DNA from 3 places in the Microbacterium sp. SGAir0570 genome. Region 1 is predicted to be linked to each of the others. Evidence: predicted binding sites of a transcription regulator. Region 1 holds the regulator's gene; each other region holds the start of a gene.
What was found. The regulator LexA, encoded in region 1, represses DNA repair genes until DNA is damaged. The targets are predictions, from matches to a motif close to TCGAACANNTGTTCGA.

Region 1 (4,402 bases):
CTGCAGCGCGGCGGTGGCGCCGCCCGCGACGTCACGGATGCCGCGGGCGGCGTCCAGGTCGGCGACGCGGATGCGCGTGCGGTCCCAGGGCATGTCGGGGTGATCCCAGGCCACCCAGGCGAGGCGCGAGCCATCGGGCGACAGCGCCGGCTGGGCGACGAAGTCGCTGCCGCCGGCGAGCTCGGTCACGCTCGAGGCGTCGGGAACCTCGGCGCTGTCAGCGCGCTCGATGCGGACGATGTGGCGCTCGGGCGTGCCGCCGGGTCGTTCGCGTTCGCGAACCGCGAGGAGGACGCCGCGTTGCCAGCGGAGGCCCCCGTAGTGCGTCCCGGTCTCCTCCGGAGTGAGCGGTCGGGGATCGCCGCCCGGGCGAAGGCTCCGGATGCGCTGGTCGGACTTGTCGACGAAGAACAGCTCGCCGTCATCCGACACCGTCCAGGCGCCGCCGCCGTACTCGTGCACGCGCGAGCGTGCGTTCCAGGGCGCGGGGAGGACGACCTGCGCGGTGCCGTCGCCGCGGCGGCGCATGACCGCGACGCGACCGGCCTCGTCGGGCAGCGACTCGCCCCACCAGATCTCATCACCGACGAAGCTCGCGCCGTCGAGGCGCAATGATGACGCGCTGGCCCATGCCGCGGTCAGGGGAGACGGCCAGGAACCATAGGGAAGCTGCTGCGACATACAGCCACGCTACGCGAGGCCTGGCTTCCCGACCTCGTCCGGGGAGACGGTGGGGAGCGGATGCCGTCCCGGGGCGCCTCAGACCGTGCGCAGAACCGCCACGACCTTACCGAGCACCGTCGCGTCGTCGCCGAGGATCGGCTCGAACGCCGAGTTGCGGGGGAGGAGCCACGTGTGGCCGTCGCGCTGGCGGAGCGTCTTCACCGTCGCCTCGCCGTCGAGCATGGCCGCGACGATCTCGCCGTTGTCGGCGGTTGCCTGCGCCCGCACGACGACCCAGTCGCCGTCGCAGATGGCCGCGTCGATCATCGAGTCGCCGACGACCTTGAGCATGAACAGCTCGCCCTTGCCGACGAGCTGGCGCGGCAGCGGGAAGATCTCCTCGACCTGCTGGTCGGCGGTGATCGGCACGCCTGCCGCGATGCGGCCCACGAGCGGCACGAGGGCGGCGTCGCCGAGGGCGGGCGCGGCGTCGGCCGGGTTCTCGCCGGCGGTGCCCGGGAGATCGATGAGCACCTCCATCGCGCGGGTCTTGCCGGGGTCGCGCCGCAGGTAGCCGCTGAGCTCGAGCTGGTTCAGCTGGTGGGTGACGCTGGACAGCGACTTGAGGCCGACCGCGTCGCCGATCTCGCGCATGCTCGGCGGGTAGCCGTTGCGGGCGATCGCGTTCTGGATCACCTCGAGGATCGCGAGCTGCTTGTCGCTCAGATTCTTGCGTCGTCGCGTCTGCGGCTTCTCGCTCATACCGCCGGTCTCCTGTCGTCGCGCCCCGCCCCCGACCCGATGTCGGAGGTTCATGGTGGGCTCTCGCTGTCGAAAAGGTAGCCCGATACGACGGCGACATCGCGGAACGCTCCGCGTGTCTCTTCGATCGGTCTCCGATTTCGGTGGGTGGTTGACACCACACAATATCGAAGATACGTTCGGAACCGAAGTTCGCACCCGTCTCTCCCGGCCGAGAGGCGCGGGCGAATCTTCCTACCGCTCCCGAGGAGATGCCATGACCACGATCGATGCCCGCTTCGCACCGGCCCCCCGTACCCGCCTGCGTCTGACGCGCCGCGGACGCCGCGTCGTCGCCACGATCGCCGCCCTTCCGGCGGTCGTCGCCATCACGGCAGCCGTGCTCTCGGGGGGAGGCGCGCTCGCCTCGAGCGAGGTCGGCGCCCCCGCCGGCTCGTTCACGACCGTGACCGTGATGTCCGGCGAATCGCTCTGGTCCATCGCCGAAGAGGTGGCGCCCGCCGCCGACCCCCGCGATGTCGTCGATGCGATCATCCGGCTGAACGCTCTCGGCTCGGGCCAGCTCGAGGCCGGCCAGACGCTTGCGATCCCGGCCGAGTACGCCGCGAGCTGACTCCGGCGGCAACAGTGGCGCGCGCGGCCTAGCATGGGTGGGATGAGCCCGAGTCTGGATGATCTGCCCCTCAGAGACGATCTGCGAGGCCTCACCCCGTACGGCGCCCCGCAGGCGCCGCTTCCGGTCGCGCTGAACGTCAACGAGAACACGCATCCCGTTCCCGAAGAGGTCGCCGACGACATCCTGGATGCCGTAGCCCGCGCCCTGCGCGACGTCAACCGCTATCCCGACCGCGAGTTCACGCACCTCCGCGAGTCGTTCGCCGAGTACCTCGGCCACGGCCTGACCCCCGATCGCATCTGGGCAGCGAACGGATCGAACGAGGTCCTGCAGCACCTCCTCCAGGCCTTCGGAGGCCCGGGACGCACCGCGATGGGCTTCGGCCCCACGTACTCTATGTACCCCCTGCTGACGCGCGCGACCGGCGCCCAGTACGTCACGGGGACACGCGGACCCGACTTCACGCTCGATCCCACCTCCGCCGCAGCCCAGGTCGCCGAGCTCCGCCCGGACGTCGTCTTCCTGTGTGCGCCCAACAACCCCACCGGCACACCCCTCGGGCTCGACGTCATCGAGGCGGTGTACGGGGCCACCGACGGCATCGTGATCGTCGACGAGGCCTACCAGGAGTTCGCACCGCGCGAAAGCTCCTCCGCTCTGACGCTTCTCGGTGAGCGCAACCGGCTCGTCGTGTCGCGCACGATGAGCAAGGCCTTCGCCTTCGCCGGCGCCCGCGTCGGCTACCTCGCCGCCGACCCCACGCTCATCGACGCGCTCCGGCTCGTCCGGCTGCCGTACCACTTGAGCGCGCTGACGCAGGCGGCGGCGACAGCCGCCCTCTCCCACTCGACGACGATGCTCCGGATGGTCGACGAGATCGTCGCGCAGCGCGACCGGATGTCGGCGACGCTCGACGCCCTCGGCTATCACGCGTTCGAGAGCTGGACGAACTTCGTGCTGTTCGACGGCGTCGACGACCCGCGGGCGACCTGGCAGGCTCTGTACGACCGCGGCATCCTCGTCCGCGACGTGGGCATCCCGCACAGCCTGCGTGTGAGCGCCGGCACGGAAGACGAGACGACCGCGTTCCTCGAAGCACTGGCCTCGATAGACTCGGAGGCATGACCAGCCCCCGAACGGCCAGCATCCGTCGCGCCACGAGCGAGTCGAGCGTCGAGCTCGAGCTCAACCTCGACGGCACCGGGATCAGCACGATCGAGACGACCGTGCCGTTCTTCGACCACCTGCTGACGGCGTTCGCGAAGCACTCGCTCACCGACCTGACCGTGCGCGCGACGGGCGATACGCACATCGACGCGCACCACACGGTGGAGGATGTGGCGATCGTGCTCGGACAGGCGCTGCGTTCCGCGCTGGGCGACAAGTCGGGCATCTCCCGCTACGGTGATGCACTCGTCCCCCTCGACGAGGCGCTCGCGCAGGCGGTCGTCGACATCTCGGGGCGTCCGTACCTCGTGCACTCGGGGGAGCCGGACGGTTACGAGTTCCACCTCATCGGCGGGCACTTCACCGGTTCGCTCGTGCGGCACACGTTCGAGGCCATCGCGTTCAACGCCGGGCTGACGGTGCACGTCCGCGTCCTCGGCGGACGTGATCCGCACCACATCGCCGAAGCGGAGTACAAGGCGTTCGCCCGAGCTTTCCGGCAGGCGAAGGCGCTCGATCCGCTCGTGCACGGCATCCCCAGCACGAAGGGCGCCCTATGACCGAGGGTGACCGGACCGAACGCGCGCCGCTCGTCGCCGTGCTCGACTACGGGTCGGGCAACGTCCACTCGGCGGTCAAGGCTCTTTCCGCCGCGGGGGCAGATGCGCGGTTGACGTCGGACCGCGGCCTGATCCGCGACGCCGACGGGCTTCTCGTTCCGGGAGTCGGTGCTTTCAGCGCCGTCATGGCCGCCCTGCGCGAGAGCCGCGGCGACGAGATCATCGAGCGGCGCCTGGCCGGGGGACGTCCGGTGCTGGGCATCTGCGTCGGGATGCAGATCATGTTCGGCAACGGCGTGGAGCGCGGCGATGACACCGAGGGGCTCGGACAGTGGCCGGGCACCGTCACCGAGCTGCAGGCGCCCGTGCTGCCCCACATGGGCTGGAACACCGTCCGTGCCGGGGCGGGGTCGACGCTGTTCGACGGGCTGGAGGACGAGCGCTTCTACTTCGTGCACTCCTACGGCGCCCAGGACTGGAGCCTCGAGGTCATGAAGCCCTTCGCCGAGCCCGTGCTGACGTGGTGCGACTACGGCGCACCGTTCCTCGCCGCGGTCGAGAACGGGCCGCTGTCTGCGACGCAGTTCCACCCCGAGAAGTCGGGGGCCGCCGGCATCCGTCTCCTCGCCAATTG
Region 2 (4,402 bases), 180 kb from region 1:
GCCACCGTGCGGCGGAGGGGCGCTCGTCGACGCGGGGTTGCGCTACTGCTTGGTGACCTGGTCGAACGAGAGCTCGACGGGCGTCTCGCGCTCGAAGAGCGACACGAGTACCGTGAGCTTGCCGCTCTCGGGCTTGATCTCGCTGATCGAGCCGGGAAGGCCGGCGAACGAGCCCTCCTTGATCGTGATGGTCTCGCCGATCTCGAAGTCGACCTCGGTGACGACGCTGCGCGTGGGGGCGGCGACGCCCTTCGCGGCGCCGGCCTTGGCGGGGGCCGCCTCCTTGACCTCGACGAGCGACTTCAGCATGTTGAACGCCTCGTCGAAGCGCAGCGGCGTGGGGTTGTGGGCATTGCCCACGAAGCCCGTGACACCGGGGGTGTGGCGGACGACCGACCAGGTGTCTTCGGTGAGCTCCATGCGGACGAGCACGTAGCCGGGGATCCGGACGCGCGTGACCATCTTGCGCTGACCGTTCTTGATCTCGACGACGTCCTCCATCGGGACCTCGACCTGGTAGATGTCCTCTTCGACCTCGAGCGTCGACTTGCGCTGCTCGATGTTGGCCTTCACCTTGCGCTCGAAGCCGGCGTAGGAGTGGATGACGTACCACTTGCCCGGCAGCATGCGCAGCTCGGTGCGGAACGCCTCGTACGGGTCTTCGTCGTCGCCGACGGAGATCTCGATGCCGGCGGCGGCCTCGAACTCCGAGAGGTAGTCGACGGCTTCCTCGGAGACCTCGACGTCGGGCTCGGGACCGTCGTAGGGCTCGACCTCGTCGGCGGCTTCAGCGGCCTGCTCGGCGATCTCCTCCTCGAGGGAGTCGGTCAGCACCTCCGCAGCAGCCTCGGCCTCGGCGGTCTCGTCGATCTCGAGCGCGTCGTTGACGACAGCGTCGGCCTCGGGGTCGTCGATCTCCACACCGTCGAGGTCGGTGTCGTCCTGCTCGGCCTCATCGTCCACGACGTGGACGGCGGTGTGCTCGGCTGCGTCGGAGGCACGCTCCTGACCGGCCAGCACGTTGCCCTCCTGGGCTTCGTCGTCCTCGCTGGACTGCTCGGCGGCCGTAGCCCAATCGACGTCGTCGGGGATGCGTTCTGACACTGCGTTCTCTTCCATCGGTTGTCGGGATGCCTGCGCGGCAGGCATTCGCGGGTCGTGCGGGCTGGGCCCGTCGATCAGCCCGGGACGCCGAAGACGACGGTGGTGATCCAGACGAACAGGACGTCGAGGCCGTAGACGAGCGCCATCATGACGACGACGAATCCGAGGACCACTGCCGTGAACTTCACGAGCTCCTGGCGGGTCGGGGTGACGACCTTGCGGAGTTCGGCGAACACCTGGCGGATGAAGATGATGATCCGCGCGAAGATGTTCGGCCTCTTCTCGCGGGGCGCGCCACCTGCGGCGACGACTTCGCCACCCTCTTGGACCATCGAACCCACCTGATACCTTCCGTGTGCCGGCTGACGCCGACGCGCAGGGCGGACAGGAATCGAACCTGCAACCTGCGGTTTTGGAGACCGCTGCTCTGCCAATTGAGCTACCGCCCTAGAGATCCTTCGGACCCCGGGGTCTACGCCCGCATTCCTCCACGGCCGTCGAGTCTTCGACGCTTGGGCATGGCGAAAGAATGCAGATTTCGACTGCTCCTCTCAGTGTACGTCATGACTGCCGGGGTCGCGAACGTCGGCGCGATTTCGACACCGCCTCCTCCCCTGGAGAGATGCGGAGCCCGTTGCGCACAGGCGAAACTGCATTCGATGTGAATGTCGTAACCCGCTGCCATCATGGGAACATGACATCGGACGGCGACCACGGGCTCGGAGGCGAGCGCGCCTCGGGTGGGTCGCCGCACGCCGACGCGTTCTCGGTGTTCGCCGAGGCGCTCGATCTGGCTCATGCGTCTGATGTGGCGCGAGTTCGGGCGTTGGCGGAGCTGGGGTGGTCGGCGTTGCGTGAGGCGCGTCGTGACGGCGTGCGAGGCATGGCGTCGGACATGGAGCTGCGGTCGGTCGCGGCTGAGGCGGCCGGGATGGCGCGGCTGACGGATCGTCGGCTGCAGGGCGAAATCGATCACGCGATGGCCGTGATCGACGACTACCCGGCTGTGTTCGACGCGTGGGTGCAGCGGCGGATTGAACGCGGACACGTGGATGTGGTCGTGCGGGTCGGTGCGGGGGTGCCGGACGAGGTGCGCGATTCGTTCGCGGAAGCGGCGATCGCGGTGTGCGAGCGGGATGTGCCGTCCCGGGTGCGGGCTGCGCTAAACGCGTTGGCGGCCCAGCTTCACCCGCAGACGTTCACGGAGCGGCACAAGACGGCGGCGGCGGAACGATGCGTGCGCGTGTTCCACGGGTCCGATGGGATGTCGAACCTCGTCGCCAACATCCCGACGGTCATCGCCGCAGGGATGCTCGACCGGCTCACGCAGATGGGACAGTCCGTCAAGGACGCCCGGGTTGAGGGCGCTGACGGTGCGGATGCCGCCGGGGCTGTCGGAGTGCACGCTGACGCGGTTGCCAGCCCGGCGGGAACGGATGCCGCACCGGACGTCCGGACGATGGACCAGCTGCGGACCGACATCCTCGGCGACCTCGTCCTCGGAGGAGCACCCGTGGTCGACCCGACCTACGGCACCGACCGCGCCGGTGCGCTCGGCGCGATCCGAGCCCGGGTGCAAGTCGCCGTCACCGCAGAGACGCTGATGGGGCGCGATGACAACCCCGCCGAAGCCGTCGGCGGTGCGCTGATCGACGCCGACACGGCACGACAGCTCGCCGGGCAGGTATCGGAGTGGGACCGACTCTTCATCGACCCCGTCACCCGCACCCCGGTCGAGATCGACACGTACCGGCCCACCGCATCGATGAAGAAACTCCTCATGGCGCGGGATCAGCACTGCCGGTTCCCCGGATGCCGACGAGCCGCCATCCGCTGCGAGCTCGACCACACCATCGATCACGCCCTCGGCGGGCACACCCACATCTTCAACCTCGCCCACCTCTGCCAACGACACCATTCGATGAAGCAATTCACCAAGTGGGAGGTGAGACAGGTCGGCGGCGGGATCCTCGAATGGACCTCACCCCTCGGGCGGGTCTACCGCGAAGACGTACCCATACCCTCCGTCTGCTTCACTATCGACACAGCCGACCCGCCGCGTTCCCGCGCCGGAGCAGGCAAGCCACCCGGCGGGCCACCGCCGTTCTGAACCCCGGGGGTCGCGACTCCGCGCCCGTACCCCTCCTCCCGTCGGGGTGGCCCGTCAGCCGACGCCGGATATGACGCGCGATTCTGGACGCGAGTCAGAAATGGCCCCTTACCGGGAACTGTTACGCTCGGCTGTCGCGCCGAGGACGCCATCGGTGACGCTCACCCGAAACGAAATCAGGCGGATGAATACCGGACGATCACAGCAGTTCCAGGTCGACCTTCGCGGCATCGTCGACCTCCTGAGTCGACACATCTATTCGGGTCCTCGCGTGTTCCTTCGCGAGCTGATGCAGAACGCCTGCGACGCGATCACCGCTCGCGCCGAGTTCGACGCGAGCACATCCCCGGCAGGGATGCCGCGCGAGTCGAGCGGCATCCGCATCACTCCCCTCAGCGACCGAAGCGACGAGTTCATCGTCCGCGACGACGGCATCGGACTCACCGCCTCAGAGGTGACCGACCTGCTCGCGACCGTCGGGCGCAGCTCGAAGCGCGACATCTTCGACCTCCCCAGGAGCGACTTCCTGGGGCAGTTCGGCATCGGGCTGCTGTCGTGCTTCATGGTGGCCGAGACGATCGTCATCCGATCGCGGAGCGCGCGCGGCGGCGCCGCCGTCGAATGGCAGGGCAACGCCGACGGCACATTCACGGTGCGGACGATTCCCGATGATCTCCCGGTCGGCACGAGCGTGCACCTGCGGCCGCGCCCAGGACAGCGCGATCTCCTCAGCACCCCCGCGACGGTCGAGCTGGCCGAGACTTTCGGGGAGTTCCTCCCCATCCCGGTGCGCGTCGACCTTCCCGGCGGCGGCGAGCAACTGACCACCCGCACGCCTCCCTTCCGTGCCGCCACGACCGGCATCGACGAGGCGGCCCGCTGGGCCTACGGGCGCGACCTGCTCGGCCAGGACCCGTTCGACGCGATCCCGTTGCACGTCCCGGGAACCGACACCGTCGGGACCGCATACGTCCTCCCCTACGCTCCCCCGCCCGGCGCCCGACAGGCCACCCGCGTCTACCTCGGACGGATGCTGCTGAGCGAGAACGCCGACGACATCCTGCCCGACTGGGCCTTCTTCGTCCGGGCCGTGATCGATTCCACGGCGCTCAGCCCGACCGCGAGCCGCGAGGCGCTGGTCGAGGACGATGCCCTCGAGCACACACGTCAGGAACTCGGAGCCGCGAT
Region 3 (4,402 bases), 610 kb from region 1:
GCCGTGCTGACAGCAGGCGTCGCACTGGTCTGCGCGTGTCTGGCGACCATCGCCGGACTCGTCGGGGTGCTCGCCCTGCGGCCGAGCTGGCGACGCCGCGGTGGACTGCTGCGCTTCGGCATCGTGGGCGCGCTGTCGGCGACGGCGGCCAGCCTGCTGTACCTCGTGCACACGAAGACCGGCGACGCCGCGACCCTTGTCATCAGCGACATCGCCATGGTTCTGGCCCCCGGTCTGGTCTTCGCCGGGCTGGGCTCATTGAGCGGCGGGGTTCTCGCCCGTGCCGGGGTCGCCCTTTCGCTCGCCGCCGCGGTCGGAGTCGTGTCCACGACGGTCGGGATGCCGGCGTCCCTCGCGGTGAAGGTCGTGGTCGTGGCTGCCGCCTGCGGGCTGACCAGCGCCGCGGCGATGCAGCCGGCCATCGCCGCGAGACGCGGGTCCCGGCTGCTCGCGGTGACCATGGCCGCGTACGGGGTCTTCTCCCTGTGCCGCGCCGTCGTCGGGCTCACCACCGGGTGGGATTCGCCCCTCTACCGCTCGGCTCTGTCGGTCGTGCCCACGACTGTCGCCGGCGCTGCGCTCGTGCTCCTCAGCGGGATCGCGCTGCTGATGATCCTGTCGGACCGGAGCGCGGCGCTGGCCACGCAGCGCGAGCGCGCCGCCGGGAGGCTCGACCTCGAGCTCGGCCCGACATGGTCGGTCGGCCTGGGCTCGTTCGGCATCGTGCGCGCCGCGCTCGGCCCCGCCCGCGCGGATCGGATGAAAGACGACTTGATCGCCGCGGCACGGACGCTCGATCCGGATGCGGTCGTCGACGCGACGCGGACGGGAACGCGCGTGCGCATCGACGACGACCAGGCTGCCGTCGAGGAGGCGCTCCACGACCGCCTGATCGCTGCCGGGTGGACGCCGGGAGAGGTCAACCTGGTGTCGATCGAGGCAGCGGCGAGCGACGAGGCCGCGGCTGCGGTCGGCGACGGGGCCGGGGCCGGGGCCCGATGACCCCGTCCGCAACCCCCTTTCCTCGATTTCACGCCACCGCCGGCCGCGCGTAGAGTCTGGCCATGGAAGCCGAACTGCAGACCGACATCGTCGTCCGTCCGGTGCGGGATGTCGACGCCGAAGCCCTCGGGCGCGTGCACGCCACCTGCTGGCACGAGACGTACGACCACCTCATCAGCACCGCCGCGCTCCAGAGCGTGTCGCCGCGACGTCTCGCCGAGCTGTGGACACACTGGGCCGCACAGGGAGAGGACTTCCGGATGCACGCCGCGCTCGTCCGCGGCGAGATCGTCGGTTTCGTGGGGTCGGGCCCGGCTCGCGATCGCGACGCCCCTCGGATGCGCGAGCTCTACTTCATCTACCTCCTCGACGCGTGGCACGGCACCGGCATCGGCCAGCGCCTCTTCGACGCCGCCGTCGAGAAGGACGAGGGCGTCTACCTGTGGGTCGCGGAGGACAACCCCCGCGCGCACCGCTTCTACGAGCGCAACGGCTTCACGCTCGACGGGCAGACGCACACCGAGCCGTTCCTCGGCGAAACGCTGACCGAGGTCCGTTTCGTCCGCTGAGTAGGAGTTCGCCCCGCTCGGCTAGGTCGCGAGGCTTCGGCGAGCTGACTGGCCTCGACTGGCTATTCGGCCTCGGTGGTTGGCGCCTCTTCTCCCCCGCTGGGCTAGGTCGTGAGTTACCCACAACTCGCACTTTTGTTCGATTTCGATGTCGTACCCCACTGTCATGATGGGAACATGACGGCGAATGGCGCAGGTGGCGAGGTGGGACGCGGAACGCTCGCGCCGTCGCAGGCGCTCGCTTTCTCGCGATACGCCGAGGCTCTCGACCTCTCCCACGCCGCCGACCTCGCCCGCACCCGGGCGCTGGCCGATCTGGGTCGCGCCGCGCTGCACGAGGCGCGCCGTGATGGGGTGCGGGGGATGGCGTCGGACATGGAGCTGCGGTCGGTCGCGGCCGAGGCGGCGGGGATGGCGCGGCTCACCGACCGGCGGTTGCAGGGTGAGATCGACCATGCGATGACCGTCATCGACGACTATCCCGCGGTGTTCGAGGCGTGGGTCTCACGGCGGATCGAACGCGGACATGTCGATGTGGTCGTGCGGGTCGGCGCGGGGGTGCCGGTCGAGGTGCGGTCAGAGTACGCGGAAGCCGCGATCGGGGTGTGTGAGCGGGATGTGCCCTCCCGGGTGCGCGGTGCGCTGGAGGCCCTGGCGGCCAGGTTGCACCCGCAGACGTTCACCGAGCGGCATAAGACCGCGGTCGCGGAACGGTGCGTGCGGGTGTTCCACGGGTCCGATGGGATGTCGAACCTCGTCGCCAGTCTGCCCACGGTGATCGCGGCGGGGATGCTCGACCGGCTCACGCAGATGGGACAGTCGGTGAAGGACGCCCGGGTGGAGAGTGCCGGAGCGGACGGGGGCGCGGATGCTGGCGCGGACGCCGCCGGGGAGGATGCCGCCGGGATGGCTGGCGCCGGGATGGGTGCAGTCAGCTCGGGTGAGGATGCCGCAGGCGCAGGCGCCGCTGGAGAGGCTGCCGCTGATACGCGGACCATGGATCAGCTGCGCGCAGACATTCTGGGCGACCTGGTGCTCGGCGGGGCACCCGTGGTCGACCCGACCTACGGGACCGACCGGCCCGGTGGGCTCGGCGCGATCCGGGCACGCGTGCAAGTCGCCGTCACCGCGGAGACCCTGATGGGGCGGGACGAGAACCCCGCCGAAGCCGTCGGGGGCGCGCTGATCGACGCCGACACGGCACGACAGCTCGCGGGACAGGTATCGGAGTGGGACCGACTCTTCATCGACCCGGTCACCCGGACGCCGGTCGAGATCCACACGTACCGGCCCACCGCATCGATGAAGAAACTCCTGATGGCCCGGGATCAGCACTGCCGGTTCCCCGGATGCCGCCGGGCCGCGATCCGCTGCGAAATCGACCACACCGTCGATCACGCCCTCGGCGGGCACACCCACATCTCCAACCTCGCCCACCTCTGCCAACGACACCACTCCATGAAGCAATTCATCAAGTGGGAAGTCCGGCAGCTCGGCGGCGGGGTCCTCGAATGGACCTCACCCCTCGGACGGGTCTACCGCGAAGACGTACCCATACCCGCGGTGTGCTTCACCAGCGACACCGCAAACCCGCCACCGGATGAACCACCACCTTTCTGACATCGCGTGATGACGCGGGCGTGATCTCCGACCCGCAGGCGCGCGTCAACGGGTGATGGTCGTGCCGAACAATCGTGCGATCGGTACGAGGACAGCGGGGCGAGCGGCGACACACGCGCCGACGATGACGCCGAGCGACAGCACGAAGAGCCAGAACCCGGTCCAGTTGTCGGCGTACGCCGCCGGGTCGGCCGACCCTTGCGCGGCATACATGTGATTGAGGTTGCGAAGCGCTCCCGTGGCCAGGACGAGAGCGACATGGGTCACGATGAAGACGACGAAGAAGAGCATCACCAGCACGTGCAGGCGTCGCGCCCACTCGATCGGATACAGACGGTTGAGCCTCCCGTCACCACGCGGCCAGACGGTGCTGAGGCGCGCACCGGTGGCGACCGCGAGCGGAGCAGCGACGAACACCGTCGTGGCGTAGGCGAGCTGCTGCAGGCTGTTGTAGTTGACCCAGCCGTTCTCCGTCGGCCAATCGAGCGACACGTATTGCAACGCCGCCGACACCGCGTTCGGCACGACCTCCCAGCTCGTCGGCACGATGCGCATCCACTGTCCGGTCGCGAAGAGCAGGATCACGAACACGACGCCATTGCCCATCCAGAGCACATCGAGCGCCTGGTGGAACCAGATCGTGAGGCTCGTCCGGCGCTTCGGCCTGCCCCGCGGCGACCAGAACACCCTCGGACGCTTCTCCTCCCGCGCCTGCAGACCCGTGCGGATGATCAGCACCATCAGGAAGGCGTTGAAGAAGTGCTGCCAGGCGAGCCACGGCGGAATCCCGACCGGCGCCCCCTCCGGCAGGGGGTATGCGCCCGGGTAGCGTTCGACGAACCCGCGCATCGCATCGAGACTCAGCATCCAGCGCGCCGACGCGACGGCTCCCGCGGCCGCGAGCACCAGGGCCACGCCGAGGACGGCGACCAGCGTCGCCCGTCGGCGCGCGGCGGACCCGCGTTCGAGCATCACCGCAGAAGGTCAGCGGTGTCGGAACTCGGGGCTGCGCTTCTCGGCGAAGGCGGCCATGCCTTCCTTCTGGTCCTCGAGCGCGAACAACGACGCGAAGAGCGTGCGCTCGAGGCGGAGGCCCTCGGCCGCAGTCGTCTCCTGCGAGGCGCGCAACGCCTGCTTGGCGGCATAGGCGACGGGAAGCGAGCGCGACGCGATCCGATCGGCCACCGCACCGGCTTCCTCGAGCAGCTTTT

Region 2: a site for LexA is predicted at 1,749-1,764, ahead of C1N74_RS04330 (HNH endonuclease signature motif containing protein). Genes of this name have one in related genera too.
Region 3: a site for LexA is predicted at 1,699-1,714, ahead of C1N74_RS02405 (HNH endonuclease signature motif containing protein). Genes of this name have one in related genera too.

What each region holds. Positions count from the first base shown of each region.
Region 1 is NZ_CP027929.1:1,115,188-1,119,589, forward strand. Features, by position in the region: gene C1N74_RS05205 (prolyl oligopeptidase family serine peptidase) at 1-681, opposite strand, end outside; gene lexA (transcriptional repressor LexA) at 760-1,425, opposite strand; gene C1N74_RS05215 (LysM peptidoglycan-binding domain-containing protein) at 1,682-2,038, shown strand; gene C1N74_RS05220 (histidinol-phosphate transaminase) at 2,081-3,166, shown strand; gene hisB (imidazoleglycerol-phosphate dehydratase HisB) at 3,163-3,768, shown strand; gene hisH (imidazole glycerol phosphate synthase subunit HisH) at 3,765-4,402, shown strand, end outside.
Region 2 is NZ_CP027929.1:930,640-935,041, reverse strand. Features, by position in the region: gene nusG (transcription termination/antitermination protein NusG) at 43-1,104, opposite strand; gene secE (preprotein translocase subunit SecE) at 1,179-1,436, opposite strand; tRNA gene C1N74_RS04335 (tRNA-Trp) at 1,481-1,553, opposite strand; gene C1N74_RS04330 (HNH endonuclease signature motif containing protein) at 1,799-3,214, shown strand; gene C1N74_RS04325 (HSP90 family protein) at 3,399-4,402, shown strand, end outside.
Region 3 is NZ_CP027929.1:506,040-510,441, reverse strand. Features, by position in the region: gene C1N74_RS02415 (hypothetical protein) at 4-1,002, shown strand; gene C1N74_RS02410 (GNAT family N-acetyltransferase) at 1,065-1,571, shown strand; gene C1N74_RS02405 (HNH endonuclease signature motif containing protein) at 1,749-3,191, shown strand; gene C1N74_RS02400 (cytochrome b/b6 domain-containing protein) at 3,237-4,163, opposite strand; gene C1N74_RS02395 (enoyl-CoA hydratase-related protein) at 4,176-4,402, opposite strand, start outside.